DNA from 3 places in the Sphingomonas pollutisoli genome. Region 1 is predicted to be linked to each of the others. Evidence: predicted binding sites of a transcription regulator. Region 1 holds the regulator's gene; each other region holds the start of a gene.

Region 1 (10,309 bases):
TGATATCAGCGCATTCTTTGAGAGCATCGATCACGAATTGCTACGACAGAAGTGGTGTAGCCTGCTTGGCACGGCCGAACTTCCCCGTGACCACCGAGCAGTGTTTCGCGCGATCACTCGATATTCGATCGTCGACCGAGACGCGGCGTACGAACGCCTCGGCTATCTTACATGGGAAGCGAAAGGCGCTGGTAAAATTCCCGTTTACACCACGGGGTTTAAGGACATGCCCCGGCAGCTATGTTCAAACAGCGAATTTCGCGAGAAAATATGTGGAAAGGGTGGCACGTTCGCTAGTTTGATCGAAACGAACGAAAATGATTTCGGCATTCCTCAGGGATCACCGATCTCCGATATGTTAGCAAATATTTATCTTATCGACTTCGATAGCGCATTGAAGGCGTACGTAGATGCCGTTGGCGGCACATTCTTTCGCTATTCTGACGATATAATCATTATTGTTCCCGGCGAAGAAATTGAAGCAATTGCAGCTCGGGACTTTGCTATGAATGAAATCAAGAAACATGGGTCAAAGCTTCTTATTAAAGAAAGCAAAACATCTGTATTGAGATACTTTTCGGTTCCTGGCGGACAAGACTTCAAAAAGATACACGGCGAACAAGGTACAAATGGGCTAGAGTACCTCGGCTTCCGTTACGATGGCAAAGCAGCTTATTTGCGGGATAGCACGATGTCGAGACTTTACCGAAAGGTCACTCGCTCGATCCGCGCAGAGGCGCGTGCATTGGTACGGCGATATCCAGAAAAAGATCAATCATATATAGAAAGCAAGTTTAACGCTGCGAAATTTATGCAGCGCTATGGAAGAGTCGAAGATTTTGACCCGAAAGCCAGCTACGATACTTGGACTTTCTGGACATACGCTAGGCGGGCAATCGAAATATTCGGCCCGTTAGGTAAACCGATCAGCGGCCAGTTGAAAAACTATGGACAAATTGTTCGGACACGAATGACGCATGAAATTGCGCATGCCCTCTCCTAGCGAATAATATATAACTGGCCCGGACCTCAACATGCCACCCCTAGTCTCCGTAGACTCCGCCCTCACCCGCCTCCTCGCGCTCGCAACACCCGTCGCGCCCGAAACCGTCCCGATCCGCGCCGCCGCCGGCCGCTGGGCCGCGTCGGATGTCGCGGCACTCCGCACCCAGCCCTATGCCGATCTCTCGGCGATGGACGGCTATGCGTTGCGCTTCGCCGATCTGCCCGGCCCCTTCACCGTCATCGGCGAGAGCGCGGCCGGCACGCCCTTCGCGGGCAGCGTCGGCGCGCGCGAGGCGGTCCGCATCTTCACCGGCGCGACGATGCCCGCCGGCGCGGACAGCGTGCTGGTGCAGGAGGAGGCCGCGCGCGACGGCGCGATCCTCAGCGTCACCGGCGCCGGCCCCGCTTATGCCGGCCGCAACGTGCGCCGCGCGGGGCTCGATTTCCACGCGGGCGACGTGCTCGTGCCGGCCGGCGCGCGGATCACCCCGGCGCGGATCGCGGTCGCGGCGACCGGTGGGCACGGCGCGCTCCCGGTCCGCCGCCGCGTGCGCGTCGCCACCGTCGCGACCGGCGACGAACTGGTCGCGCCCGGCGCGCCGCTCCCGCCCGGCGCGCTGCCCGAATCGAACGGCGCGATGCTCGCCGCGATGCTCGCCGATCTGCCGGTCGAGGTGATCGATCTCGGCATCCTGCCCGATCGGCTCGACACGATCACCGCCGCCTTCGCTGCCGTCGAGGCCGATATCCTCGTCACCACCGGCGGCGCGTCGGTCGGCGATCATGATCTGGTGCGACCCGCGCTGGAGGCAGCGGGCGGCAACCTCGATTTCTGGCGGATCGCGCTGCGCCCCGGCAAGCCGATGCTGGCCGGGCGGCTGAACGGCGCGGTCGTGCTCGGCCTGCCCGGCAACCCGGTGTCGGCGTTCGTCACCGCGACGCTGTTCCTGCGCCCGCTGATCGCGCACATGAGCGGCGCCGCCGATCCGCAGCCGCGCCGCGCGACCGCGATCCTCGGCGAAGACCTGCCCGCCAACGATCACCGCGCCGATTACCTGCGCGCCGAGACGCGCGGGGGCCGCGTGTACGTCGCCGCGATCCAGGACAGTTCGATGCTGCGCACGCTCGCCCGCGCCGATTGCCTGGTGATCCGCGCGCCGAACGCGCCTCCGGCAAGCGCCGGCGACTCGGTCGAAATCCTGCCGATCGGCTGATGGACACCGCTTGACTTGCATCCTACCGTTCCATATTGGTTCCGCATCTGTTCGGACGGAGGAACGCGATGCTCACTCGCAAGCAGCACGAGCTGATCTGCTTCATCAACGATCGCCTGGAGGAAACCGGCGTGTCGCCCTCGTTCGAGGAGATGAAGGAGGCGCTCGATCTCAAGTCGAAGTCGGGCGTGCATCGGCTCATCAGCGCACTCGAGGAGCGCCAGTTCATCCGCCGTCTGCCCAACCGCGCGCGCGCGCTCGAAGTGCTGCGCATGCCCGAGCGGGTCGCCGCCGCGAAGAAGGCGGCTGTCGCGCCGCCCGCCAACCTCCGCCCGCTGCCCGAGCCCGCCAACGACGTGATCGAGATCCCGCTCCACGGCCGCATCGCCGCCGGCGTGCCGATCGAGGCGTTCGAGGGCCAGTCGATGCTCGCGGTGCCCGCCGCGCTGCTGGGCGGTGGCGAGCATTATGCGCTTGAAGTCGCAGGCGATTCGATGGTCGATGCCGGCATCCTCGATGGCGATTACGCGCTGATCCGCCGCACCGAGACCGCCCGCGACGGCGAGATCGTCGTCGCGTTGATCGAAGACGCCGAGGCGACGCTCAAATATTTCCGCCGCGAGGGCGCGATGGTCCGTCTCGATCCCGCCAACCGCGCCTACGATCCCCAGCGCTACGCCCCCGCGCAGGTCCGTATCCAGGGAAAGCTCGCCGGCCTGCTCCGCCGCTACGACTGACCCGCCACGGGTGACGGTCCTCGCTGTGGCTCACGATAGCGATGTTTCGGGTCGAAAAGGTGATCGCCACTCCACCCGTCTCGGCCAGCGTGGCGGCGTCGAGCTTCAGCCAGCGCGGCGAGCAAGCGCGCGGCAATCGCCGCTCGGAGATGACGATATCGACGCCGGCGCAGAGCGGGACGAGCTGCTCGGACGGAACTAAGTAAGCGCTGCGCGTGGCGAGGATTCGCCAAGCCCCGCGGCGAACGAGGCACAGATCGCGGCTGCACCGCGCGTCAGGCTGCTCGGACATCAGCAGCGGCACCGCATCGACCCCGCCATTCTCGGCGAAGGTCGATGCGGTATAATCGCCGGTCCGATCCCGCAGCACCGCGAGGTTGCCGCCCGCCGTCCGGATCGCCGCGTGCCGCCCGTCCCCGGTGACAAGCAGATCGGGCGCCGGCGTCAGCACCGCCCATGCAGCGCCGATCACCAGCGGCACCGCGCCCAGCCGCCGCCACCGCGTCCGCCACAAGGCGATCCACAGCCCGCCGGCGACCATCAGAGCATAGGCGCCCGCAGGCATCGCCGGTATCGACGCGACCGCCCCCGGCAACCCCGCCACCGAATGCGCGATCCACAGCAGCAGATCGAGCGACCGCGCCGCGACCCACCAGAACGGCCAGCCGGCGCCGACGCAGTCGAACAGCAACGCCAGCGCCTCGAAGGGCATCGTCACGAAGGTCGTCAGCGGAATCGCGACGATATTGGCGACCGATCCATACACGCCCGCGCGGTGGAAATGGAACACCGAGATCGGGATCAGCGCCAGCTCCACCACGACGCCCGTCAGCAGCAACGAGCCAAGCCCGCGCAGCATCGCCCGCCCGCGCCCCTCCTCGTGCGGCCCGAACCAGCGCTTGATCGCCGGATGCTCGTGCAGCGATACGATCGCCGCCACCGCCGCGAACGAAAGCTGGAAGCTCGGCCCCGCGAGCGCCTCGGGATAGAGCGACAGCACCACGAATGCGCCCGCCGCGACCAGCCGCAGCGTGATCGCCTCGCGCCCCATTGCCAGCGCGACCAGCACCAGCAGCGCCGCGACGCACGACCGCACGGTCGGGACTTCGGCGCCGGTGAGCAGCGTATAGCCGATCGCCGCGACCGCGCCCGCCCCCGCCGCGATCAACGGCACGCGCCAGCGTAGCGCGATCCACGGCACCAACGCGAGCAGCCGTCCGACGATCAGCATGACCGCGCCGACCACGGCGGTGATATGCAGCCCGCTCACGGAAAGCAGATGCGCCAGTCCGGAACGCCGCATCGCCTCCGCGTCTTTCTCGGGGATCGCGCCTTGGTCGCCGGTCGCGAGCGCGGCGGCGATCGCGCCGGCGCCGCCGGGCGCGCTCGCCTGAATGTGGCGCGACAAGCGTTGCCGCAGGCCGCCCCCCGCCGCCTCGCCCGGTATCAACACCGCCACGGGGGCGATGCCGCGACCGGTCGCACCGATCCCATCGAACCAGGCCACTCGCGCGAAGTCATAGGCGCCCGGCACCGCCGGCGCCGGCGGCGGGAGCAGCCGCGCGCGCAGCCGTATCGTCGCGCCCACCCCCAGCCCCGTCGGCACGTCCGCGACGGCCAGATTGACGCGCAGGTGCGGCGGCAACACCGGTGCGGTACGATCGCCTTCCGCAAGCACGCGCGACGGCGCCAGCCGCAACCGCACGAGATCGCGCGCCGCGATCGGGTCGACCCGCTCTACCTTCGCCTCGAACCGGGCCAGCACCGGGCCGGCCAGCGGCGCGACGCCGACCGACTCGGCGCGCCACCAGACGAGCAGGACGCCGCACGCGACGAGCATCGCCGCCACCGCGAGCGCTCGCCCGGCGCGTCCACCGTGTCCGATCGCCACGGCCGCGAGCGATACGCCCCCCGCCCCCAGCGCGGCGACGGTCCACGTCAACGGATCGGGAAGTTCCAGCCACAGCGTGACACCCGCGCCGAGCATTACCGGCAGCCACAGCACCAGTTGGTCGCGCTCGGCTTCGAGCCAGCGCTCCAACGCCGCCACCCAAGCGGGCGGCCAGCCGATTTGAAGCGGCGAAGGTCGCGTGCTAGGGGCGTCGGCGGCTAAGCTGGCCATCGATACTCATGTCTGGGAGCAAGCGCGGTTGGGCGCAACATCTGATAGCGCGGCGGCCACGTCCGGCACGCCCGAAACCGCAAACATCGTCACCCGGTTCGCGCCCTCGCCGACCGGCTATCTCCACATCGGGGGCGCGCGCACGGCCTTGTTCAACTGGCTGTACGCCAAGGCCAAAGGCGGCAAGTTCCTGCTGCGGATCGAAGATACCGACCGCGCGCGCTCGACCCAGCCGGCGATCGACGCGATCCTCACCTCGATGCGGTGGCTCGGGCTCGACTGGGACGGCGATGCCGTGTTCCAGTTCGAACGCGCGGCGCGCCACGCCGAGGTCGCGCACCAGATGGTCGAAAGCGGCCACGCCTATCGCTGCTACATGACGCACGAGGAACTGGCGGCGATGCGCGCCGAGGCGGAGGCGGCCAAGCGCCCCCTGCGCGTCCGCAGCCCGTGGCGCGACCGCGCGCCGGAAGCGGGCGACAAGCCCTACGTCATCCGCCTCAAGGCGCCGACCGAGGGCGCGACGACGATCGTCGATCGCGTCCAGGGCAGCATCACCGTTCAAAATTCCGAGCTCGACGATCTCATCCTGCTGCGCTCTGATGGCACACCAACCTATATGCTGGCCGTGGTGGTCGACGATCACGATATGGGCGTGACACACGTCATCCGCGGCGACGATCATCTCAACAACGCCTTCCGCCAGTTGCCGATCATCAAGGCGATGGACTGGCCCGAGCCGATCTACGCGCATGTGCCGATGATTCATGGGCCGGACGGGGGCAAGCTTTCGAAGCGGCACGGCGCGGTCGGCGTGGAATATTACCGCGACGAACTCGGCATGCTGCCCGAAGCGGTGGATAATTACCTGCTTCGGCTCGGCTGGGGTCACGGCGATGACGAAATCATCAGCCGCGAGCAGGCGGTCGCGTGGTTCGATCTCGACGGCATCGGCAAGTCGCCGTCACGCTTCGACCTCAAGAAGCTCGAAAACCTCAACGGGCATTATATCCGTGAGGCGGACGACGGCCGACTGGCCGCGTTGGTCGCGGCGCGGTTCGATCCCGCATTGAGCGAGGATCAGCGCGCCCTGCTCGAACGCGCGATGCCGTCGCTGAAGCCGCGGGCAGCCAGCCTGATCGAACTCGCCGATGGCGCGCAATTCCTGTTCCGTCAGCGTCCGCTCGCGATCGCGGTGGAAGCCGCGCCGCTTCTCGCCGGAAATGCGCAACCGTTGCTCGCTGCACTGCACACGGCGCTTGACGCGCTCGACGGCTGGGATACGGAGGCGCTCGAGTCTGCGGTTCGGCAGGTCGCCGAGGATGCGGGGGTCAAACTCGGCCAGGTCGCGCAGCCGCTGCGCGCCGCCTTGACCGGACGCAAGACCTCCCCCGGTATCTTCGACGTGCTTGTGCTGCTCGGGCGCGAGGAAAGCCTCGGCCGGATCGCCGATCAGATACAGAACTGAATAGAGGAAGAGACATCGATGACCGACACCGCGAAACTGAGTGTAGCCGGCAAGGACGTTGAGAACGCGGTGATTTCGGGCACGGTCGGCCCGGACGTGATCGACATCCGCAAGCTGTATGCGCAGACCGGAATGTTCACCTACGATCCCGGCTTCACCTCGACGGCGAGCTGCGACTCCGCGATCACCTATATCGACGGTGACCAGGGTGTGTTGCTGCACCGCGGCTATCCGATCGGCCAGCTCGCCGAACAGTCGAGCTTCATGGAGACCTGCTACCTCCTGCTCAACGGCGAGCTGCCCTCGGCCGACGAACTCACCAAGTTCGAATATACGATCAGCCGCCACACGATGCTGCATGAGCAGCTCGCGACCTTCTATCGCGGCTTCCGCCGCGACGCGCATCCGATGGCGGTGATGTGCGGCGTGGTCGGCGCGCTCTCGGCGTTCTACCAGGATTCGGCCGATGTGTCGGACCCGATGCAGCGCATGATCGCCAGCCACCGGCTGATCGCCAAGATGCCGACGATTGCGGCGATGGCGTACAAATATTCGATCGGCCAGCCGTTCATGCACCCCAAGAACGACCTGAGCTACACCGGCAACTTCCTGCGCATGACCTTCGGCGTTCCGGCCGAGGAATATGAGGTCAATCCGATCGTCGAGAAGGCGATGGACCGTATCTTCATCCTCCACGCCGATCACGAACAGAACGCCTCGACCTCGACCGTCCGGCTCGCCGGCTCGTCGGGCGCCAATCCGTTCGCGTGCATCGCGGCGGGCATCGCCTGCCTGTGGGGGCCGGCGCATGGTGGCGCGAACGAGGCCGCGCTCAACATGCTCCGCGAGATCGGCACCCCGGACAAGATCCCGCATTATATCGAGCGCGCCAAGGACAAGAACGACCCGTTCCGCCTGATGGGCTTCGGGCACCGCGTCTACAAGAACTACGATCCGCGCGCGACGGTGATGCAGAAGACCGTGCGCGAGGTGTTCGCGTCGCTCAACGTCACGGATCCGGTGTTCGAAACCGCGCTGCGGCTCGAGGAGATCGCGCTCAACGATCCGTATTTCATCGAGAAGAAGCTGTTCCCGAACGTCGATTTCTATTCGGGCATCATCCTTTCGGCGATCGGCTTCCCGACCACGATGTTCACCGCGCTGTTCGCGCTCGCGCGCACTGTCGGCTGGGTCGCGCAGTGGAACGAGATGATCTCGGATCCGGCGCAGAAGATCGGCCGGCCGCGCCAGCTCTACACCGGCGCGACGCAGCGCGATTACGTTCCCCTTGCGACCCGCTGACGCGCTCCGCATCGTCCTCCTCATCGCCGGCGCGCTCGCGCTGGCGATGGGATTGCTGTGGATCGGCCAGGGCTTAGGTGTGATCCGCTGGCCGGCATCGAGCTTCATGATCGATGCGCGGCGCTGGGTACTCTACGGCGCGGTCCTCGTGGTCGCGGGCGGTTTGCTGATCCTTCGGAACCGCCGCCCGCGGCGGTGATCGCTCACAGCCAACCCAATCGCCGGAACCGCCAGTAGAGCACGGCGCATACCCCGACGATCACCGCCAGCGTCAGCGGATAGCCCCAAACCCATTTCAGTTCGGGCATATGCTCGAAATTCATGCCGTAGATGCCGGCGATCGCGGTCGGCACCGCCAGAATCGCGGCCCAGGCCGCTAGCTGACGGGTGATCGCGCCAGTGCGCTGCCCTTCGAGCAGATTGCTGAATTCGAACACCGACGTCAGCACCTCGCGCAATCCCTCGACCATCGATTGTACGCGACGGACATGGTCGAGCACGTCGCTGAAATAGGGCCGCGCGTCAACGTCGATACACGGCAGATCCAGCCGCACGAACTTGCCCGCAACCTCCCCCATCGGCACGAGAACGCGCTGAAAGCGCATCAGCTCGCGGCGCAGCGCGAAGATCCGCGCGACCTCGTCGCGGTTGAGAAACGCGTCGATGGCGCGGCGCTCCATCGCGATCACCTCTTCTTCGATCGTCTCTACGATCGGCAGATAGCCGTCCGCGATGAAATCGAGGATAGCATGCAGGACGTAATCGACGCCCTGCGCGAGCAGCGTCGGCGCCTTTTCGAGATTGTCACGCAAGGATAGATGTTTGCGCGGCGAGCCGTGGCGCACGCTGATGATGTGGCTGTGCCCGACGAAAATCGACGTCTCGCCATAAATGATCTTGTCGCCTTCCAGGTGCGCGGTGCGGGCGACGACGAAAAGCTGGTCGCCATAGACATCGACTTTCGGAAGCTGGTCGGCCTTCAGCGCATCCTCGATCGCGAGCGGATGAAGATTATACGCCGTCTGCAGGGTACGCAGTTCGGCTTCGTCGGGTTCGGCGATGCCGATCCAGACGAACTCCGATTTGTTGTGCGCGCAATCGACCTTCTCATCGATGTCGATCTCGCGCACTTTTTTGCCGTCACGGTAGAGGTAGGCGGCAATCACGCTCATCGACGGGCCTTTGGAAACAGCGGTTTGGTGCGCGGTAGCAGAACACGTGCGCGTCGCTCAATCATCGACGCGGCGCTTTGGTTGCGGCATAGGCGGGCGATGCCGCGCGAGATCACCGCTTATTCGAACCCGCTCATCAAACGCGTGCGTGCGCTGCGCGAGAAACGTCATCGCCGCGAGGAAGGGCTGTTCCTCGCCGAAGGGCTGCGCATCCTGACGGAAGCGCGCGAGAGCGGCCGCCTGCCGATCTACCTTTTCTTCGCGCGGGACAGCGCGGCGCATCCGCTGGTGCGCGCGCTCGTCGCGGACGTCGAGGCGGCGGGTGGCGAGGCGATCGAGACCGTGCCCGACATCCTCTCCAAGCTGTCGGGCAAGGACAATCCGCAGGCCGTGGTCGGCGTCTTCGAGGAATTCGCGGCCGAACTGACCAAGCTCGATCGCGGCGCCGCCAAAATCTGGCTGGTCGCCGAGCGGCTGCGCGATCCCGGCAATCTCGGCACGATCCTGCGTACCGGCGACGCGGTCGGCGCGGGCGGACTGATCCTGATCGGCGAGTGCGTCGATCCGTTCTCGCTCGAAGCAGTGCGCGCGAGCATGGGCGCGCTGTTCACCGTGCCCATCGTTCAAAGCGGCTGGGCGGACTTCCTGACGTGGCTGCGCGCCGGCCCCGGCCAACTCGTCGGCCTCAGCCTCGACACCGATCAGCATTATCGCGAAGCGGACTACACCGCGCCGACATTCCTTCTCACCGGCAACGAAGCCCAAGGCATGCCGGACGACTATGCGAAAGCCTGTGACCTGCTCGTGAAGATCCCGATGCTCGGCAAGGCCGACAGCCTCAATGCCGCCGTCGCGACGGCTGTGATGGCTTATGAGGTGCTCGCGCGCGCCTGACGTGGCGCGAGGCGCGCGCGGCTTGGCTCACACGGCGTCGTGCGGCACCGTCTTGGGCTCGGGTGCCGGCGCCGTCACGGGCGTAGGCGCGGTGCCGAACTTCGGCGCGGTGCCGCAATCGCCGGAGCTTTGTGACACGACCTTCGGCTGCGCGCCCGCACCGTAAGACGTCATCTGATAGCTTTGCGTGCAACCGCCACCCTTGCCGTCACCGCTGCTATACGACGTGAACGAATAGCTGACCGTACCGCCGGCAGGTAAGCTGTTGAGCGCGGCCCGATCGATCTTGCCGTTCGTTGGTGCGGCGCGCTGCATCGCCGCGACCTGTTGCAACATCGCGTCGCGCTGACGATCCATATCGGCGAACATCTGGTCGAACGAGGCGAACGACGCGA
Region 2 (10,309 bases), on a different contig from region 1:
GCTGCTGCGTTTGATGGGAGCCGGTCGCCAAGGCACGAAGCGGCCCCGGCCTGCGCCGGGGCGACGGTTCGTTTACGCCGCCGAAGCATGTTCCTCGGCAAGCGCGGCCCGCACCGCCGCGACCGCGTCGGCCGCCTTCGCGCCGTCAGGGCCGCCGCCTTGCGCCATATCGGGCCGGCCACCGCCGCCCTGCCCGCCGAGCACCGCGACGGCGACGCGCAGCAGATCGACCGCGCTGCGCGACGCCGCAACGTCGGCGGTCAGCCCGACCGCGACCGAGGCACGGCCTTCGTTGACCGCGACGATCATCGCCACGCCCGAACCGATCCGGCCCTTCACATCATCAACCGCGCCGCGCAGCGACTTTGGATCGAGACCCTCGATGACCTGGCCGACGAAGTTGACGCCGCCGATCTGCTCCGGCCCCGCCGGCGCGGCACCCGCGCCGCCGCTGAGCGCGAGCGCTTTCTTTGCCTCGGCGAGTTCGCGTTCGAGCTTGCGGCGCTCCTCGACCAGCGCGGCCACGCGCGCCGGCACGTCCTCGGGGGTCGCCTTCAACGCAGCCGCCGCCTCGCGCAGCTTCTCGTCGCGAGCGCTGAGGTAGGCGCGCGCCGCTTCGCCGGTGAGCGCCTCGATCCGCCGGACACCGCTCGACACCGCGCTCTCCGAGACGATCTCGAACAAGGCGATGTCGCCGAGCGCGTTGACGTGCGTACCGCCGCACAGCTCGACCGAAAAGCTCGCGTCCTCGTCGCGGCCCATCGAGAGCACGCGCACCTCTTCGCCATATTTTTCGCCGAACAGCGCCATTGCGCCGGCCGCGATCGCGTCGTCGGGCGTCATCAACCGCGTCGTCACCGCGTCGTTGCTGCGAATGTGACGGTTCACGTCCGCCTCGACGTCGGCGATCTCCTGCGGGGTCATCGCGCTGTTGTGTGAGAAATCGAAGCGCAGCCGGTCCTCGGCGACCAGGCTGCCCTTCTGCGTGACATGCCCGCCCAGCCGCCTCCGCAACGCGGCGTGCAGCAGGTGCGTCGCGCTATGGTTGGCGCGGATGCGGGCGCGGCGCTCGACGTCGATCGCGAGCCGGACGGTATCGCCAACCGCGATCGCACCACTGTCGATGTGCGAACGATGCGAGAACAGGCGCCCGAGCGGCTTGGCGGTATCCTCGACCTGGATCGAAACAGTGTCGCCGGTGATCGTGCCGGCGTCACCCATCTGGCCGCCGCTCTCGCCGTAGAAGGGCGTCTGGTTGACGAGGATATCGACCGTCTCGCCGGCCTCGGCGCGTTCGACGCGGACACCGTCCTTGACGATCGCGATCACCTGAGCCTCGCCCGCGTCGGTCGCATAGCCGATGAACTCGGTGCTGCCGAACGCCTCGGCGATGTCGAACCACAGGTCGTCGGACGCGCGCTGGCCCGACCCCTTCCAGGCCGCGCGCGCCTGTCGCTTCTGCTCGGCCATCGCCGCATCGAAGCCGGCGCGATCGACCGTGAAGCCCTTGGCGCGCAGAGCGTCCTCGGTCAGATCGTAAGGGAAACCGAACGTGTCGTAGAGCTTGAACGCGGTCTCGCCCGGCAAGACCGCCCCCTCGCCGAACCCGGCGGTCGCCTCGTCGAGCAGGCGCAGGCCGTTGGTCAGCGTGCGGCGGAACTGGGTTTCCTCCTGAAGCAACGTCGCCTCGATCAGCGGCTGCGCGCGCACCAGTTCGGGGAAGGCCGCGCCCATTTCGGCGACCAGCGAGGGCACGAGCCGGTGCATCAGCGGGTCTTTCGCGCCAAGCAGATGCGCGTGGCGCATCGCACGCCGCATGATCCGGCGCAGCACATAGCCCCGGCCCTCGTTGGCCGGCAGCACGCCATCGGCAACGAGGAAGCCCGACGAGCGCAGATGATCGGCGATGACGCGGTGGCTCGCCTGCGCCTCGCCTTCGGCCTTGGTGCCGGTCAGCGCGGTCGAGGCGGCGATCAGTGCCTTGAACGTATCGGTATCGTAATTGTCGGTGACGCCCTGGAGCACCGCCGCGATTCGCTCGATTCCCATGCCGGTGTCGATCGACGGGCGCGGCAGATCGAGCCGCGTTTCCTTGTCGATCTGCTCATATTGCATGAACACGAGGTTCCAGATTTCGACGAAGCGGTCGCCGTCTTCCTCCGGGCTTCCCGGCGGGCCGCCCCAGATATGGTCGCCGTGATCGTAGAAGATCTCGCTGCACGGGCCGCACGGACCGGTGTCGCCCATCGACCAGAAATTGTCGTTGGTGGCGATGCGGATGATACGGTCCTCGGGCAGGCCGGCGATCTTGCGCCACAGCTCGAACGCCTCGTCATCGGTGTGGTACACGGTGACGGTCAGCTTCTCCGCCGGAATACCCCACTCCTTGGTGAGCAGGTTCCAGGCGAGCGTGATCGCGCGTTCCTTGAAATAATCGCCGAACGAGAAGTTGCCGAGCATCTCGAAGAAAGTGTGATGCCGGGCGGTGTAGCCGACATTGTCGAGATCGTTGTGCTTGCCGCCCGCCCGCACGCACTTCTGCGAGGAGGTCGCGGTCGAATACGCGCGCGATTCCAACCCGGTGAAGACGTTCTTGAACGGCACCATGCCCGCGTTCACGAACATCAGCGTCGGATCGTTCTGCGGCACCAGCGGCGCGGACGGGATGCGAGCATGCCCCTCGCGCTCGAAATAGTCGAGGAAGCTGCGGCGAATGTCGTTGGTCGAGATCATCCCGCCGACTTAGGCGAGGCCGCGTATCTTCTCAAGCGTGGCGCTGCTGCGGCGAACCGTGCATCCTCGCTTCACTGGCAACCGCGATCCACCGGTTGTAAGGCACCGCCGCCGCCCGGCGCCATGAACACCACAGGGAGAGAAGACGTTGCGAAAACTGGCGATCCTGCTTGCGACCATGATGCCGCTCGCCGTTCCGGTCATGCCAGCGACCGCACAGGCCCCGCTGCCGGCGCCGACCGAGCGGCACCGCATGATCGTGCTGAGCGACATCGAGGCCGATCCCGACGACACGCAATCCTTCGTCCGGCTGTTGCTCTATGCGAACGAGATCGACCTCGAAGGGCTGGTCGCGACGACCTCCGTCCACATGAAGACGGCCATCCATCCCGATTCGATCCGCCGCATCATCCAGGCCTATGCCAAGGTTCAGCCGAATCTGGCGAAGCACGAGGCCGGCTATCCGACGGCCGACCGTCTGCGCGCGCTCGTTCGCGAGGGCCAGCCGGGCTATGGCATGGCGGCGGTCGGTACCGGCAAGGACACGGCCGGGTCGCGGCTGATCGTCGAGGCATTGGAGCGCAACGATCCGCGCCCGCTGTGGATTTCGGTCTGGGGCGGCGTCAACACGCTCGCACAGGCGCTGTCCACGATCCGCGAAACGCGCTCGCCCGAGGTGGCCCGGCGCCTGATCGCCAAGCTGCGGGTCTACACTATCTCCGATCAGGACGATGCCGGCGCATGGCTGCGCAAGACTTTCCCCGATCTGTTCTATGTCGTCAGCCCCGGCGGCTATGGCGCGGGCACCTGGACCGGCATCCACACGCTGATCGACGGCGGCGACAACCGCACGATCAGCAATGCGTGGCTGCGCGACAACATTCAGCAGGGGCACGGGCCGCTCGGCGCGATGTACCCGGACGTCTCCTATGGCATGGAGGGCGACACGCCCGCCTTCCTGTCGCTGCTCCCCAATGGCCTCAGCAACCCCGACCATCCCGATTGGGGCGGCTGGGGCGGCCGGTACGAACTCTACACCCCGCCGGTCGCGACGACCGACCCGAGCGGGTTCAGCGGGGTCGTGATTGAACCGGAGACGCGCCCGATCTGGACCAACGCGATCGACAGCTTCACCCCGCAGGTCGCGCGCGAGTTCGGGCGCGCCTCGGTTCCCGGCGACCGGCAGATCAAGGATTTCCGCGCCGGGATCTGGCGCTGGCGTGACGACTTCCAGAACGACTTCGCCGCCCGCATCGCTTGGACGGTGCGCCCATTCGCTGAGGCCAACCACCCGCCCGAGGTGCGGCTGAGCGGGCCGGATCGGCTGACGGTGAAATCGGGCGAGCGGTTCGTGCTAAGCGCGGTCGACAGCACCGACCCCGATGGCGACAGCCTGAGCTTCCAATGGTTCCACTATCAGGAGATCGGCCATTGGCAGACGCCGATCCTCAACGGCATCGCCGCCAACATCCACACGGTCGACTTCACCGCGCCCAAGGTGAGCGAGCCGCGCGAGGCGCATTTCATCGTGCGGGTGACCGACAAGGGCACGCCGCCGCTGACCCGCTACAAGCGCGTGATCGTGACGATCACGCCCTGACCGTCACCCCAGCGGCGCGTCGATCGAGACGGGCGGCACCGAAAACCACTTCGGACCGCCCGGGGTCATGTGGAAACAATCCTCGAGCCGGACGCCGAACTTGCCCGGCAGGTAAAGCCCCGGCTCATCGGAGAAGCACATGCCGGCGGCGAGCGGCATCGTCTCGCCGTGGACGAGGTTGACGGGCTCGTGCCCGTCGAGCCCGATCCCGTGGCCGGTGCGGTGCGACAGGCCCGGCATCCGGTAGCGCGGGCCATAGCCGAGGGTCTCGTAGAAGCCGCGCACCGCATCATCGACCGCGCCCGCCGGCGTGCCGATCCGCGCCGCCGCGAACGCCTTGGCCTGGCCGGCGCGGACATGGTCCCAGACGGTGCGCTGGTCCTTGCTCGCGGTGCCGAACACGAAGGTGCGCGACACATCGGATTGATAGCCCTGAACGGTGCAGCCGCAATCCATCAGCACCACCTGCCCGTCCGCGACCACCTGCGGCGCACGGCTGCCGTGCGGATAGGCCGCCGCCTCGCCGATCAGCACCAGCGCGAATTCGGGATCGCCACCAAGCTTGCGGGTTGCGGCGTTCATCAGCGCGGCGATCTGCTCGCGCGTCATGCCTTTCTCGACGCGCGGATACACCCAACGATAGGCGGCGATCGTCACGTCGGTCGCACGCTGCATCAGCGCGATCTCGGGCGCGGTCTTGACCATCCGGCAGCCGCGCACGACCGGATTGGCCGAAACGATCCTGGCGTCGGGCATGGCGCGCGCGAGACCATCGACCGCGAAGTAGCGCACCGTCTCCTCGATCCCGACCGCGCGGCTGGCGAGACCGCGCTCGCGTAGGAAGCCGGCGACGAACTTGAGCGGGTCTTCGTCTTCCTGCCACACACGCACATCGCACGGAATGGCGAGCGTCTGGCGCACCGAGGGTTCCTCGAAGAACGGGGTGACGATGCACGGATCGCCCTCGACCGGCAGGATCGCGGCGGTCAGCCGCTCGCTGCGATGCCAGGCGACGCCGGTGAAATAGATCAGCGACGATCCCGCCTCGACCAGCACGGCGCCGATGCCGTTCGCCTTCATCAGCGCCTGCGCGCGTGAGATGCGGGCAAGCCGTTCGGCGGCCGTTATCGGCGCCGCGTCCCTGGTGATATCGGCCAGGCCGGCGAGATCGGGCTCGGCCGCGCGGACGGCATGCGTCGCGGCGAGCAAGGGCAACGCCCCCGCCATCTTCAACACCCTGCGGCGGCCCAGGAAAATATTTTGCTGCATCGGAACCCGATAGGACGCTTGACGGCGCCGGGGCAATGCCCTTCGCTATATACGGGGCCAGCGGGAGAATAGACTTGGCGAAGCGGTTGACGTGGTACATCCTCGGCGGGCTGGTGCTCGGCATCGTGCTCGGCTGGACGATCCACGCCGGTATCGATGACGGCTCACCCGACGCGGCCGCGCGGCTCAAGGGCATCGCCGGCTGGTTCTCGATCCTGACGACGGTGTTCCTGCGCCTCATCAAGATGATCATCGCGCCCCTGGTGTTTTCGACGCTGGTCGTGGGTATCGCGCACATGGGGGATACCGGCGCGCTCGGGCGGGTCGGGTTGAAGTCGGTCGGGTGGTTCATCGGCGCCAGCCTGGTTTCGCTGACGCTCGGGCTGTTGCTGTTCCACCTCACCTCGGATTTCGGCGACACGCTCGGGCTCAGCCCGCATCTCACGCCGCCCCCGGTCAACGCCGCGGTCGGGCTCGACGCGAGCGGATTCGATGTCGCCAAGATCATCACGCATATCGTGCCGAGTTCGATCGTCGACGCGATGGCGACCAACGAGATCCTCCAGATCGTGATCTTCTCGGTGTTCTTCGGTGTGGCGATCACCGCCGTCGGCGAGCGCGCGGCGCCGCTGGTTACGGCCGCCGAGGGGCTGGCCGCCGTGATGTTGCAGATCACCGATTACGTCATGCGGCTGGCGCCGATCGCGGTATTCTCGGCGATCACGGCCGCGCTGACCGAACATGGGCCGGGGCTGATCTTCAAGCTCGCCTATTTCATGGGCAGCGTCTATTTCGGGCTGGCGACTTTGTGGATCGTGCTCGGTGCGCTCGCCTTCGCGGTGATCGGCCGGCGCGCGGGGATGTTACTCCGCTACATCCGCGAACCGGCGCTGCTCGCCTTCTCGACCGCCTCATCCGAAGCGGCGTTCCCGCGCACGCTGGAGGCGCTCGATCGGTTCGGCGTGCCCGCCAAGATCGCCAGTTTCGTGCTGCCGCTCGGCTATTCGTTCAATCTCGACGGGTCGATGATGTACATGACGTTCGCGTCGCTGTTCATCGCCAAGGCTTACGGCATCCAGCTCACACTGGGCACGCAGATCGCGATGCTGCTGACGCTGATGGTGACGTCGAAGGGGATCGCCGGCGTGCCGCGCGCGAGCCTCGTCGTGATCGCGGCGACGCTCGGTCAGTTCGGCATTCCGGAGGCAGGGCTGCTGCTCATAATCGGGGTCGACCAGTTCCTCGACATGGGCCGCTCGGCGACCAACGTCGTCGGCAATGCGATCGCGGCGAGCGTGGTCGCGCGCTGGGAGGGCGATCTCGAGCCGCCCGCGCCGGCCGAGATCGAGCCGCCGCATGCGCCGAGCCACGGCTTCACGCGTCACGCGTAAGCGTAGGGCCCGCCTTTGGCGAGCGCGGCCTGATAGGCCGGGCGCGCGTGGATGCGATCGAGCCAGGCGATCGTGGCGGGCCGCGACTCATCGAGTCCGGCGCGGCTGCGCGCGGCCTCGAGCGGGAAGCTCATCATCACGTCGGCGGCGGAGATCGTGTCGCCAGCAAACCACGGCTGCGTCGCGAGGACGGTTTCGACATAATCGAGATGCACGTCGACCATCGGCCGGAATCGCCGACGCGCAGTGCGGCCGAACAGCGGCACGCGGCCGAGCACGAGCAGCACGAACAGCGGCGGCATCAGCGAGCCTTCGGCATAGTGGAGGAACTGGCGGTAGCGCAGCGCCGCGTCGCGGTGTGCGGGGGCGGCGAACCGACCGTCGCCTTTTTCGACGAGATATTCGACGATCGCGCCGGTCTCGACGAGGATGCGGCCGTCGTCCTCGATCATCGGCGACTTGCCGAGCGGGTGGAGGCGCTTGAGCGCTTCGGGCGCGAGCATCGTCTTGGGATTGCGGGCGTAGCGGCGGATTTCATAGGGCAGGCCCAGCTCTTCGAGCAGCCACAGGATGCGCTGCGAGCGGGAGTTCTCGAGATGGTGAACGGTGATCGTCATGAAACTCAAGCGCGGACGAAGGCGATCGGTTCCGGCATACTGAAAGGCCCGCCACAGGGGCGGGCCTTTCCGGGCTTTGCGGCGTCTGGATGAACGCCGCTTCGAATTTCAGCAAGCTCGCTCACATGTCGATGTCGTCATCCTCGGGGCCGGCCATCATCTCTTCGGCGACCTTGTCGGTACGGCTGCGGATGGCTTTTTCGAGACGCTCGCACATCTCGGTGTTTTCCTTGAGGAAATTCTTCGAGTTCTCACGGCCCTGGCCGATCCGGACGCTGTCGTAGCTGAACCACGCGCCCGATTTCTCGACGAGCCCGGCCTTGACGCCAAGATCGAGAATCTCGCCGATCTTGGAGACGCCCTGCCCGTACATGATGTCGAACTCCACCTGCTTGAACGGCGGCGCGACCTTGTTCTTGACGACCTTGACGCGCGTGGTGTTGCCGATGATCTCCTCGCGATCCTTGATCTGGCCGGTGCGGCGGATGTCGAGACGGACGCTCGCGTAGAATTTCAGCGCGTTGCCCCCGGTGGTGGTCTCCGGGTTGCCGTACATCACGCCGATCTTCATGCGGAGCTGGTTGATGAAGATCACCATGCAGCGCGAACGGCTGATCGAGCCGGTGAGCTTGCGCAGGCTCTGCGACATCAGGCGCGCCTGCAGGCCGACGTGGCTGTCGCCCATCTCGCCCTCGATTTCGGCGCGCGGCACCAGCGCCGCCACCGAATCGACCACCAGCACGTCGATCGCGTTCGAGCGCACGAGCGTATCGACGATCTCGAGCGCCTGCTCGCCGGTGTCGGGCTGCGAGACGATCAGCTCGTCGATGTTGACCCCGAGCTTCTTGGCATAGACCGGATCAAGCGCGTGTTCGGCATCGACGAACGCGGCGGTGCCGCCGGTCTTCTGAGCCTCGGCGATGACGTGCAGCGCGAGCGTGGTCTTGCCCGAGCTTTCCGGGCCGTAGATCTCGATCACGCGACCGCGCGGCAGGCCGCCGACGCCGAGCGCGATGTCGAGCCCGAGCGAGCCGGTCGAGATCGCCTCGACCTGCATCGTCTCCTTGGAGCCGAGCCGCATCGCCGAGCCCTTGCCGAACGCGCGGTCGATCTGTGCGAGCGCCGCGTCGAGCGCCTTCTGCCGCTCATCCGCGGCCTTTGTGTTGGAAGCTGCCATTTTGGTGTCGATGACCTTCAGTGATGCCGCCACGAGAGCCTCCGTCGCTAAACCGATGTGCCTGCGCATTCAATGCGTGTTGGAAGCGACGTATCCTATTTGTTCTAATGGAACAAGAGTGGAACAGATATTTTCCAACACGCGTCGTCCCGGCGAAGGCCGGGGCCGGCTTATGACTTGGCGATCGTCCCGCCACAGCGGCCCCGGGCTTCGCCGGGGCGACGGGTTTAGGCCAGTGCGTCGAGGGCCTTGCTCACACCGTCCATCGTGAACGGCTTGGCGAGCGAGGGGCGATCGCGGAAGCGTTCGGCGACGCTGTCGTGCGAGCCGCCGGTGGCGAAGACGAACGGGATGCCCGCCGCCGCGAGCGCGTCCGCGATCGGCAGGCTGGTTTCGCCGCCGCGCAGATTGAGATCGAGGATCGCCGCGTCGATGCCGCCGGCTTCGATGAGACCCATCGCGACCGACACGCAATCGGCGGTGCCGACCGGAACCTTGTCGAGAACCTCGAGAAAATCCTCGAGCATCATCGCGATCAGGGGTTCGTCCTCGACGATCAGGATATTGCGGGGTGCGGTCATGACGGGTCCATAACCATCAACTCGCGTCCGCGCCAAGCCCTTTCGCCCCCATCATCGCGCGCACCGCCTCGGCAAGTTGCTGCACGGAAAAGGGTTTGGCGAGGAAGGCGACGTTTTCGAGGTCGATCGATTTGCGCAACGTCTCCTCGGCATAGCCCGACATGAACAGGATCGGCAGGTCGGGATAAAGCTTGCGGGCGTGGCGCACCATCGTCGGGCCGTCCATCAGCGGCATCATCACGTCGGAGACGAGCAGATCGGGGCGCGGGTGGCTGGCGAGCAGTTCGAGCGCGGCCTCGCCATGCTCGGCGCCGAGCACGGTATAGCCCTGCCGGGTGAGCGCGCGTTCGGCGACGGCGCGGACCATGTCCTCGTCCTCGACGAGCAGAATCGTGCCGCTGCCCCACAGATCGAGCGGCTTGCCCGGCGGCGCGATCACCGTGTCGGCGACGGGGGCGGACGCGGTATGGACGGGGAGATAGATGCTGAACACCGCCCCCTGCCCCGGCTTCGAATCGGCGAAGATGTAGCCGCCTGATTGCTTGACGATGCCGTACACGGTCGAAAGACCGAGCCCGGTGCCCTTGCCGACATCCTTGGTGGTGAAGAACGGCTCGAAAATCTTGGGCAGAACATCTGGCGGAATGCCGGCACCGTTATCGGACACCTCCAGCCCGACATAATCGCCGACCGGCAGAATATCCGAGCCCATCCGCCGCACATCGGTCGCCGTCATCGCGAAGGTGCGGATCGAGAGCACCGCGCCCCCCTTCGGCGGCTTGGCCAGCATCGCGTCGCGCGCGTTGACGGCGAGATTGACGACCACCTGTTCGAGCTGCCCCGGATCGGCGCGCACCGGCGCGAGATTGCGGCCATGCTTCACCTTGAGCGTGATGCTCTCGCCGAGCAGCCGCTTGAGCAGTTGCGACACCTCCGAGACG
Region 3 (10,309 bases), on a different contig from region 1:
CAAGCTCGCCGAGCTCCGAAAGCTGCTGCATGGTGGCCTCGACCCGGTGCGGACCCGTGAACTCACCGACGAGATGAGGGCGGCAGGGTTGCCGCTGTGATGGCGCCAAACCGGCATCCTGCGTCAGCGTATCAGCATTGTGCGTCCGTCTCACCGATCGTGCGCTGCGTCTCACGCAATGTGCGTCGAGCAACGCCATCCGTCTCAACTAATCTGCGCCGAAAACTCCCCTCTATTGCGCGTTTGGTCGAGCATCATTGCAGGCCGCTATAACTACCAAGTCGGTGTACCTGCACATCGCCATGCCGGCGGGCTGCGACCCTGCCCTCGGGCGAGCGGTCAGCAACTGGAACGCTCAAGGGTCGCGCTTCTACTATCAGTGGGACGCGGCGAATAACCTGACCACCACGCGAGGGACCGAGACCACGGCTCAGATCGTGACCGTGGAGGACGGCTATCCCACCAACTCGACCGCCCTCGCGTCGACCAACCTGTGGACCAGCGGATCGACCATCACCCAGGCAGACGTGATCGTGAAGGCCGATTACCTCTGGTATTATGGCGATGAGTCGGGTGGGCGGTTCCATTGCCCGTCTACTCGGTCGAGCCCTCCTTCCGGCTCGTTTGATTATGAGTCGACCATGACGCATGAGCTCGGCCATGCTTTGGGCTTCGGTGAAGCCAACAACACGGCGTGCGTCATGCACTATAGTCAGCCGGCGGGCGTGGTGCGTCGCACCCCGTGCTCGACGGAGACGACAGCGCTTCGCAACGCCTACGGAGTGCGGTGATATGAGGGTCGCGGTGTGGTCGGTAGCGGGATTGCTGCTAGTGTCCTGCTCGCCGAACGCACCGCAACCCGAGGTCCCGGCCGGCTGGAAGTCGGTCGGGATCCCTTCGTGCTGCACGGTCGCCATTCCATCAGATGCGACTCTGAAGGCGGGAAAGGACCCGGTAGACGATCCGGTGTTCCTGCTGCGCGGGCCGGGCTACGAAGGCATGTTCACAGTGACAGGCCGAGGATCGGCGCTGCCGATCGCGAGCTCCGGGACCAACTACAAAGCGGATCAGCTCACGCTCGACGGCCGCCCCGCAGGCGTAGCTTCCTACCGTGTCGCCGACCCGAACTATCCCGAGCGCCGCAGCCTTCTGTGGACGTTTGCTGGGCGGAACGACGGATCGGGGAAGAACCTGGTGCTTGATCTTTCCTGCAAGGAAACGGGTTGTGCCGTATTCCTGCCTATGATCGGCTCCCTCGACGCAAAACCATGAATACTCGCTGCCTTATGGGTCAATGCCGACCGGGAAGCCGATCCGGCTTGTCGGCCGGCTGGAGCGTTCGTTATGGGGCGACGACGACTTTGGCCGGTTCCAGCTAGACGACGCCGCGGTCATCGCAGTCGACGGGCCACGTTGAGGCGGGCCCGGCTGGGCCGAAGGTCGAGCCCACGGGTTGGGTAGGCGGGATGTCAACGGCGGAGCAAAATCCGGCCACGGTGGCGGTGTAAAAGTAGGCCAGCGGTCGAGGCGTGATGACGACATGGAAAGGGCCCCGATCGGGGCCCTTTCCATGTCGTCGCGACCGTTTTCTCCCGGCTATGTCGGCGGGATCTCTCCGGTGTTCGGGTCGGCCGACACAGTGGCCTGGTTTTGCTCCGCCCTTCTGGCGGAGCGCCGGCCGGCGGACTGTTTGAGGCGGTAGCTGTCGCCATTCATGGTGAGGATGGAGACGTGGTGCGTGAGGCGGTCGAGCAGCGCGCCGGTGAGCCGCTCCGAGGCGAGCACTTGGGTCCAGTCCTCGAACGGCAGGTTCGACGTGATGATGGTCGAGCCGCGCTCGTATCGCTGCGACAGCACCTCGAAGAGCAGTTCTGCGCCGGTCGCCGACAGCGGCACATAGCCGAGCTCGTCGACAATGAGCAGCTTCACGGCCGCCAGTTCCCGCTGGAGTTTGAGCAGACGCCGCTCGTCGCGCGCCTCCATCAGCTGGTTGACCAGCGAGGCCGCGGTCGTGAAGGCGACGGTGAAACCCTTCTGGCAAGCCGCCAGGCCGAGCGCGAGGGCGACGTGCGTCTTGCCCGTGCCGCTGTTACCCAGCGCGATGACGTTCTCCCGGCGCAGGATATATTCCGAGCGGGCGAGTTCGAGCACCAGCATCTTGTTGAGGCTGGGGATGGCGGTGAAGTCGAAGGTGTCGAGACTCTTCACCGCCGGGAAGCGGGCGGCGCGGATCCGCCGCTCGACCGTGCGCCGCTCCCGGTCGATGAGCTCAAGCTCGATGAGACGCAGCAGGTAGCGCGGGTGGTCGATACCGTCGCGGGCGCATTCGCGCGCGACCTTCTCATATTCGCGCAGCACGGTCGGCAGCTTGAGCTGCTTGAGGTGGTGGGCGAGCAGCACCTGGGGTGTCCCGCCGGTCGTGCCGGTCGGCATCTTGTCGCTTGTCATGCCGCCAGCACTCCATAGTCCGCCGCCCGGGTCGTCTTCACGTCCGTCCGGGGCAGGTGCGGATAGGCGGCCAGATCGAGACGGGGCGGTCGCCGTTCGATACGCGCCAGCGCGATGAGCTTCACCGCGTCGAAGCCGATGGCGCCGAGCTGCACGGCCTGTGTCACCGCGTCGGTGACGACGGCGAGCGGCAGGGCTTCGAGCAGCCGCAGCACCTGGATGAACTCCCGCTTCCCCTTGTTGCCCATACGGGCTTCCAAAAGGTGGCGCAGATGCTGGAAGATCTCGGGCAGATCCCAGCCCTGCAAGGCGGCCGCCTGGTCGAGCGCGCCGGGCTTCTGCTCGATGAGCGCGAGATAGTGCAGCGGGTTGGCGACGAAGGCGCCCTCGCCATAGCTGCGCGGATGGCGGGCGATCTCCTCGCCGGCGATGCTGATGACGACCTCGTCGACGAACCCCTTCACCAGGACGTCGCGGAAGCCGTAGGCGGTCGGCACCGAATAGTCGTTGGTCCGGTAGCGCACCAGCGCGGTCGACGACACGCGCGCCGACCGCTTCTCGCACGGCTCCAGCGGCACCGCCGGCAAGGCCCGGAAGACCTGCCGGTCGGCGGCAAGCCGCTCGGCGATGGTGTCGGCATGGCGTCCGGCATGCCCGTTCTGTCGGGCCAGGCAGTCCTTCGCCAGGCGCTCGTTCAACTCGTCGAAGCTGGCCGCCACGGGAATGGGCACCATGAACATCGCGCGGGCGTGCTTTACCAGCGCCTCGACCTTCCCCTTGTCGTTGCCCTTGCCGGGCCGGCCAAACCGGTCGGCAAACAGGTAGTGGCTGACCAGCTCGGTGAAGGCCCGCGTGCGCTCGCGCTTGCCGTCGCCGCAGATCCTCGCCACCGCAATCTTCAGATTGTCGTAGAGAATGGACAGCGGCACGCCGCCGAAGAAGGCGAAGGCCGAAACATGGCCGTCCAGGAACGCCTCGGTCGTCTCGCGCGGATAGGCCTTCACGAAACACGCATCGGAATGCGGTAGGTCCATGCAGAAATAATGAACCTTCTGCCGCACGCCGCCGATCTCGGCCCACGCCTCGCCGAAGTCGACCTGGGCATGGCCCGGCGGGTGCGCCAGCGGCACGAACGTCTCCCGGCTGCGGGCCCGACTTAGCCGCACATAGTCCTTCACCACCGTGTAGCCGCCGCCATAGCCATGCTCGTCGCGCAGCCGCTCGAAGATCCGTTTGGCGGTGTGCTGCTGCCTGGCCGGCGACAGGCGGTCCTCGCGCAGCATGGCGTCGATGACCGGCAACAGCGGCCCCAGCTTCGGCTTCTCCGGCGGCTTCGCGCGCCGGTAGCCTGGTGGCAGCGAGAACGCGCACATCTTCGCCACCGTGTCCCGGCTCAGACCGAACACCTTCGCCGCTTCCCGGCGACTATGACCTTCCACGAACACGAAACGCCGAACGGCCGCGTAGCTCTCCAAGGCAAACATCCTCGCCGCCCCAAATGGAGCAGCTTACCACTGGCAGGATTTCTCTCCGCCGCACCGGCACCTATGCCGGCGCTCCCGTGGCCGGGTTTGTCACCGCCCTACACACGGGATAACGACGCAGCCGCTACGATCGGGGCGGTTCCTTTATACCGGCTGGGGCATGAAGAGAATCCTATCCCGACCATTGATCCCATTCGGGACGGTCGCGGCCAGCGCGCTTCGACTGGTTCAGTCGTAAACGTATATCTGTGCCCGCTCTATGCGCCACCCGCTGTTCGCAAAAGCCTTCCTTTCTGACGACCTTGCCGGCGGGCCATGACCGCACCGCATTTCTGCTGCCCGCCGCTTGTCAGAACTGTTCTGAAAACGTGCTTCGCAAAAGCGTCTGCCGGCGACGGGTTTGGAGAACCCACTGGTAGAAAGCGTGAGCACGACGCCTCGTTTGCAAGCAGCGGCGGATAATGGCGAGCACACTGGCAGATAATTTGAGCAGGTTGCCACGCGCCAGTGGCAGATAGCGTGAGCAGAAAATCTGGCTGTTTGCGAGCAGGCGCCGTTATGATTGCAAGCGCCTACAGATATTGCCGCTGGCGATCACGATCTCGATCCAGGGCCAGTGCTGTGCGACATGACGCGCCAGCGCAAAGCCGTTGATCGATCCCGGCATCTCGACATCGGAGAACAGCAGGATGGTGTTGTCGGCCTGCTCCTCCAGCAGCACGATCGCGGTATCGCCGTCCATCGCCTCATGACAGCGAAAGCCGGCGTCCTCCAGGATCAGCGTCATGTCCATCAGGATGATCGGGACGTCATCGACCGCGAGCGCGAAAGGTACGGTCGACGTGTTCATCACCTCTACAACCGCCTGTATCCATAATCGCTCCCGCGACCGGCACGATGCTGCCGCCAAATCGTTGATGGCCTGACGGAAATTCGAGGGAGAACATCGAATGCGTAGCCTGGTTGCTGTGTTCACGGTCGGGATATTCGCGATCGCGACCCCTGCCGGCGCGCAGGACATGCCCGGCGCAGTCGATCTGGGCGCGCAAGCGCGCACCCAGGTTCAGTCAGCGACTGCTCGTGGCTATGCCGAACGGGGCGGGGCGGCGACCGCGCGAGGTCCGAACGGGGTGCCACTGTCCGCTCGCGCGAAAAGCTATTGCGACAGCTATTCCGCACGGTTGCGCCGGTACGGCGCGAAGGATGGGCGAGTGATGAAGCTGGCAGCGGCCTGCCGGCAGGCAGGCTATCGCTATTGATCTCACCGCGCGATCGGCACCTGATCGATCCGCGTGGTCCAGGACGGGCTCTTGAAAGCACGCTTGGTGTCGTAGCTCTTCTGGCCAAAGCCCTCGGAGGCAAGCCGCATCGTGTTGCGGCCGAACCGCCCGTTGAGCCCGTCGATCGCGGCGAGCAGGGCAGGGGATCGCGGATCGGGCACCGCGAACAGGTCGGCCTGGTGCGCGGTCATCGGCTCCAGCCCCTCGAGCATGACGCCGCACTTGGTGTAGACGCCGCCAGTTTCGTACATGACATCCGCCATGCGGCCCGCCATACCGCCGATCACGCGCGGATCATTGGTCGCCGGCGACAGCCGCGCTATGCGCGAGGCGGACGGCGCGTTGGGCTTGAACCGGCTTCCGTGGGCAAAGGCGATCAGGCGGGTGGCAGCGAGATCCTGCGCGCGGATCTTCTCGGCCGCGCGGACCGCGCGGCGCACCATCGCCTCGCGCAGCGCCGCGACCTCGCGCACCGGCTCACCGAAGCAGCGGGTCACCGCGGTCGCCTTGGACGGGGGCGGCTCCGGCTCGAAATCGGTGCATTCGACGCCGTTCAGCTCGCGCACGAGCCGCTCCAGCACCACCGTCCCCACGTCGCGCGCGACCTCCGGGGGGAGGGCGGCAAGATCGGCCGTCGTCCTGACGCCGAGCGGTCGCAGCCGCTCGGTCATCGCTCGCGCGATGCCCCAGACCTCCTCGACCGGCCATTGCGCGAACAGGCGCCGCCGCAGCTCGATGTCGTGCAGGTCGACCACGCCCTTCCAGACCTTCTCCGACGCCTTGGCGAGGGCGTTGGCAACCTTGCTCAGCGTCCGGGTCGGGCCAAGCCCGATGCGGATCGGCAGGCCCGTCGCACGCTTGACGGCCGCGATCACGCGGTGCGCGGCCGCCACGTCGCCCAGGCCGTTCGGGAGCACCGGCAGGCGAAAGAACGATTCGTCGATCGAGTACACCTCGACCGTGCAACTGTGCTCGGCGAGGACCTGATTGAAGCGACGATTCATGTCGGCATACAATTCGTAGGAACTGCTGCGGTATTGGATGCCATGCTCGCGGACGATATCACGAATCTTGAACATCGGCGCACCCATCTTGATGTGCAGCGCCTTGGCCTCCTCGGAGCGCGCGATGGCGCAGCCGTCCCCGTTACTCAGCACGATGAGCGGTTTATCGCGCAGCGACGGGTCGAATACCCTCTCCGACGAGCAATAGAAGTTGGAGACGTCAGCGATCGCCCACATGGCGGTCAGCCCTGCAGGTTGCGCACGGAGGCGCGGACGACGCCCCACACTTCGACACTCTCATCCGCGATCACCGCGTCGTAGCGCATCCGCGCGTTGCGGGCCTCGAGGACCGGCTTGCCGTCGCGCCAGACCAACTGGCGGATCACGAAGCCCCCGTCGACCACGGCGATGACGATGCGGCCGCTAACCGGCGTGGCGTCGCGATCGACCACCACCACGTCGTCATCATAGATTCCAGCGTCGATCATGGACTGTCCGCTGACCCGGAACACGAAGCTGGCGGCGCGGTCGAGGCGCAGCAGCGCCACGAGATCGATCGCGGTTTCCTCCCAGTCCTGGGCAGGCGAGGGGAAGCCAGCGCCGGCCGCGCTCACCACCCTCAGGCGAAACGCTGGCGGCAGATCGGCGATCGGCATCGGTTGGGACAGGGGAATCACACACGCGGACATGCGCGCATGATATGCTGGATAAGAACATGAAGGGAACGAGATTTTCCTTTTGTTCTCATTTCGCATGACTCATAGAGTCATGGATGCCGATCCGCCCCGAAAACCGCTGGCTGTACCCGATCGACTGGCCGCTGCTGTCGGACCAGATCCGGTTCGTGCGGGCAGGAGGGCGCTGCGAACGCTGCCGGCGACCGCATCTTCGGCACGTCGCGCATCTGGGCGATGGGCGCTGGTGGGATAGCGAAGCGCGATGCTGGCGATCGGGAGAGGGGCGACGGGTGAAGGTCGGCGACCTCTTCGCGCTCGACGTCGTGCGGATCACCTATGTCGTGCTGGCCTGCGCGCATCTGGATCATGATCCTGGCAATAGCGCGCCGCGCAATCTCGCCGCGCTATGCCAGCGATGTCACATGCTCCACGATGCCGAGGAGCATCGCTGGCAACGCTGGTGGAATGCGTTTCGGCTGCGCGCGCTGCAGGATCTTTACGAAGATCCGCGACACGCTCGCGCGCGAGAACGACGGCGCGGCTAACTCGCGACTGACTGGCAAGCCTTAGCTGCGAAAAAGCCACGTCAGTCTCTGCAAGAACGATGCCGGAAATCTGCTAAGCCATTGATTTAACATAAGATATATTATCGAACAAAACAGGAACGTGGCTTGTGCCGGCTTGGCAACAGCGGCTTAACCAGCGGCCGAACTCTTAACTTGGCTCAATAGTCGAGGTTGCGTTTTTCCATCTGTGCGGCCGCGAGGTCCGCGACCGGACCAGCGCCTTCGGCCAGCTCGTAGATCGCTATCACAGCCCTGTCGTCGAGACGCTCGACCATTGCCTGGACCGCTGACCAGTTAGCCACGTCGAGCGCGACCGTCGTGCTTTCGTTACCGGACACGGCGATCGGCCGCATCAGCCATCTTCGACCAGCGATCGGCCGAATGCAGCATACGGTCCCTAGCATGGGGCAGAACGAGCTGCTGGGCCTCGGCAAGGTCGGCCGCTGCCCTCGCGCGGTAGTCGGCTGCGGTATCGGCCATGAAGTCCCCTCAGTTTAGGCCAGCGTTCTAAAACCCTGGCCCGTTTATCACTTGCCGTTCATCCGATCGCGGACCGCCTTCGCCGGCGCGAACGTCAGCTTGCGTGACGCCGCGATCGTGATCGCCTCGCCCGTCGACGGGTTGCGCCCCTGGCGCTCTGGGGTGTCCTTCAGCTTGAACTTGCCGAACCCGTTGAGGCTGACTTCCTCGCCGGTCGCGACAGCCGCGGTGATGTTCGCAAGGATCGCATCGATGACCTTCCTGGCGTCCGCCTTTGCGAGGCCATGGGTATTGGAGAGCTGTTCGGCCAGATCGGATGTCGTCGTCATGAACACGTCCCGGTGGTGAATGATTGGACCGGCCTTAGCCCGGTTCACGTCGCGCCGCCATCGGGAGTTGCCTCCTGCGCGCTCATCTCGCCCTCATAGGGGCGGACGAGCTTCAGGGCGTCTTCATAGCTGCCGTCGAGCCATGCCGTGTAATCGCGAGGGTGAAGGATCGCCGGCATTGCCTTGGGATGCCAGGGATCGACGGTGGCGTTGGGAGAGGTGGTGCAGATGGCATAGGCATCGCCGCGCTCGGTCGGCCGCCACAGACCGGCGAAGAAGGCGATGGGCTGGTCGGGCAGCGAAAACCACATCTGGCGGGGTTTGCCATCGTCGCCCGTCCCGCCGTCGGGATGCGGCTCGGCGAAGTGCGTGAACGGGACCAGGCAGCGCCGATCGGGATTCGCGATCGACGGCTTCCACATCGACGATGCGAGATTCCGCGCATTGGTGACGAACTTGTCCAGCTTGACCGCCGGGTCGCGCTTGCTCGCTACCTTGGTCGGGAAGCCCCATTCCATCGCGACCGGTTCGAGCGGACGGTTACCCTCCCCTGCCCGCCTGACGACCAGTCCGTAGCGCGCTGTCTTCTTGCCCGTCGGGAAGATCTCGCGCGGCACCGGGTAGGTCTCGTCCTCGGGATAAGGCGGCTCGAATCCGACCGCCCGCATCACCGCGGCCTGTTTGGCGCTCAGGCGATATCGGTTGCAGATCGATCGGCTCCTTCATCGTGCCCAGGTTAGAAGAACTCCCGGCCACCACGATACTCGCGCCAGGCATTATCCCATTTCGTGCCGACGTCGCCACTAACCGGCCGCGCGCCGACGTCGAATCCGGCCATCACGTCGTCGATATGCGGTGCCGGCGCCGGCGTGTTGAACGGCGCGATCCCGCGCGCCTTCAGGTGCCAGACATAGGCGCACTCGTGATCGGTGACCGGCGCGGCCTTCCCCCACGCCACGTCCTGGAACTGGCGCTGCGCCGCGCTCCTCGGCCGGCGCTCGCGCAGACGCAGCGCATCGTAGAACAGCAGATGCTCGCGCAGCAGCGCCTCGTAGCGTTCGATCGTGCGCGGGTTTTCGCCGTCCTGCTCCACCGTGCCCACTCCGTCAGTACGGGTGAAAATCCTCGCCAAACTCAATCCGATATGCTAGGCTTTGCAAGCCTAATTCTGACCAGCACGGTCAGCCACGGATTGAGGAAGGAGCGGCCATGTTGAACCACGAACCTGGCCAGATGGACTGGGATCGGTTCCCAATCGGTGGCTCGTCTTCAAACGGATATATCAATCCTAGCAACATGTACGATCAAATGACGCATGTAGGCCGGGAGGCATTGGCTGAAGCCACTAGACACGATGAATTTGAGCCACCCGAAGTGAGCGACAACTCACATGCAAAGCTTTTCTTTGTGTTTATTGCAATAGTAATGGCTTTCGCCTTCATCTTCACTCCCGGCCATTCCTAAGCTGGAACCGCCTCGGATCGACCGGAGCGCCATCCTTCCATAATTCATAATGAAGGTGCGAACCGGTCGATTTCCCGGTGCTGCCAACACGCCCGATCACCGCCCCAGCTTCGACCGTGCTGCCGACCTGGAAGCCAGACCGATCCTGCATGTGGAAGTATTTGCTCTGCGACCCGTCGCCGTGCTGCAGGACCACATAATTGCCGGCCCCGTTGGCCTGGAAGTCGTTTCGGATGACCTGGCCCGATGCAGGTGCGCGGATCTCCGTCCCTGCTGGCGCGGCAATATCCACCCCTCGGTGATGCCGTCCGGGCTCGCCAGTGACCGGGTCGATCCGACCACCCATTCCCGAACTCAGCCGCCCCGAAATCGGCAGCATCGCACGTTCACCGCGCGGGACTTCGTAAACATGGCTGGTGCCAGCTCCGATCCCGAGATTGTCACGGACCCAGTTGCGCGCGCCCTCAACACCGGGAAGTGTCGTCGTGATCCACGCATCATTGCGCTCTTGGACATGGTCACCTAGCTGACCCGCCGTCCCTCTCGCCTCGTCGACACCGTTGCCGACCTCGAATGC

Evidence for each region. Region 1 encodes LexA, which represses DNA repair genes until DNA is damaged. Its sites were predicted from a motif close to GTTCCNCNCTTGTTCT; they were not measured.
Region 2: recA (recombinase RecA) is a predicted target of LexA. The motif match lies at 8,897-8,912, and genes of this name have one in related genera.
Region 3: PX554_RS21960 (LexA family protein) is a predicted target of LexA. The motif match lies at 6,927-6,942, and genes of this name have one in related genera.

The regions. Positions count from the first base shown of each region.
Region 1 is NZ_JARFNJ010000002.1:99,616-109,924, forward strand. It holds gene PX554_RS03900 (reverse transcriptase domain-containing protein) at 1-1,003, shown strand, start outside; gene PX554_RS03905 (molybdopterin molybdotransferase MoeA) at 1,035-2,219, shown strand; gene lexA (transcriptional repressor LexA) at 2,288-2,956, shown strand; partial or broken gene PX554_RS03915 (ComEC/Rec2 family competence protein) at 2,961-5,078, opposite strand; gene gltX (glutamate--tRNA ligase) at 5,107-6,546, shown strand; gene PX554_RS03925 (citrate synthase) at 6,565-7,848, shown strand; gene PX554_RS03930 (hypothetical protein) at 7,835-8,047, shown strand; gene PX554_RS03935 (magnesium and cobalt transport protein CorA) at 8,052-9,020, opposite strand; gene PX554_RS03940 (TrmH family RNA methyltransferase) at 9,120-9,914, shown strand; gene PX554_RS03945 (hypothetical protein) at 9,942-10,309, opposite strand, start outside.
Region 2 is NZ_JARFNJ010000004.1:330,468-340,776, forward strand. It holds gene alaS (alanine--tRNA ligase) at 73-2,733, opposite strand; gene PX554_RS10840 (DUF1593 domain-containing protein) at 2,882-4,333, shown strand; gene PX554_RS10845 (M24 family metallopeptidase) at 4,337-5,602, opposite strand; gene PX554_RS10850 (dicarboxylate/amino acid:cation symporter) at 5,677-6,993, shown strand; gene PX554_RS10855 (glutathione S-transferase family protein) at 6,984-7,610, opposite strand; gene recA (recombinase RecA) at 7,732-8,820, opposite strand; gene PX554_RS10865 (response regulator) at 9,015-9,368, opposite strand; gene PX554_RS10870 (hybrid sensor histidine kinase/response regulator) at 9,385-10,309, opposite strand, start outside.
Region 3 is NZ_JARFNJ010000013.1:66,868-77,176, forward strand. It holds gene PX554_RS21920 (hypothetical protein) at 1-193, opposite strand, end outside; gene PX554_RS21925 (zinc metalloprotease) at 285-791, shown strand; gene PX554_RS21930 (hypothetical protein) at 793-1,272, shown strand; gene istB (IS21-like element helper ATPase IstB) at 1,597-2,433, opposite strand; gene istA (IS21 family transposase) at 2,445-3,932, opposite strand; gene PX554_RS21945 (response regulator) at 4,489-4,782, opposite strand; gene PX554_RS21950 (hypothetical protein) at 4,883-5,191, shown strand; gene PX554_RS21955 (Y-family DNA polymerase) at 5,194-6,453, opposite strand; gene PX554_RS21960 (LexA family protein) at 6,459-6,872, opposite strand; gene PX554_RS21965 (hypothetical protein) at 6,989-7,438, shown strand; gene PX554_RS21970 (hypothetical protein) at 7,618-7,812, opposite strand; gene PX554_RS21975 (hypothetical protein) at 7,787-7,939, opposite strand; gene PX554_RS21980 (HU family DNA-binding protein) at 7,987-8,268, opposite strand; gene PX554_RS21985 (SOS response-associated peptidase) at 8,313-8,978, opposite strand; gene PX554_RS21990 (hypothetical protein) at 9,005-9,361, opposite strand; gene PX554_RS21995 (hypothetical protein) at 9,478-9,732, shown strand; gene PX554_RS22000 (conjugal transfer protein TraG N-terminal domain-containing protein) at 9,713-10,309, opposite strand, start outside.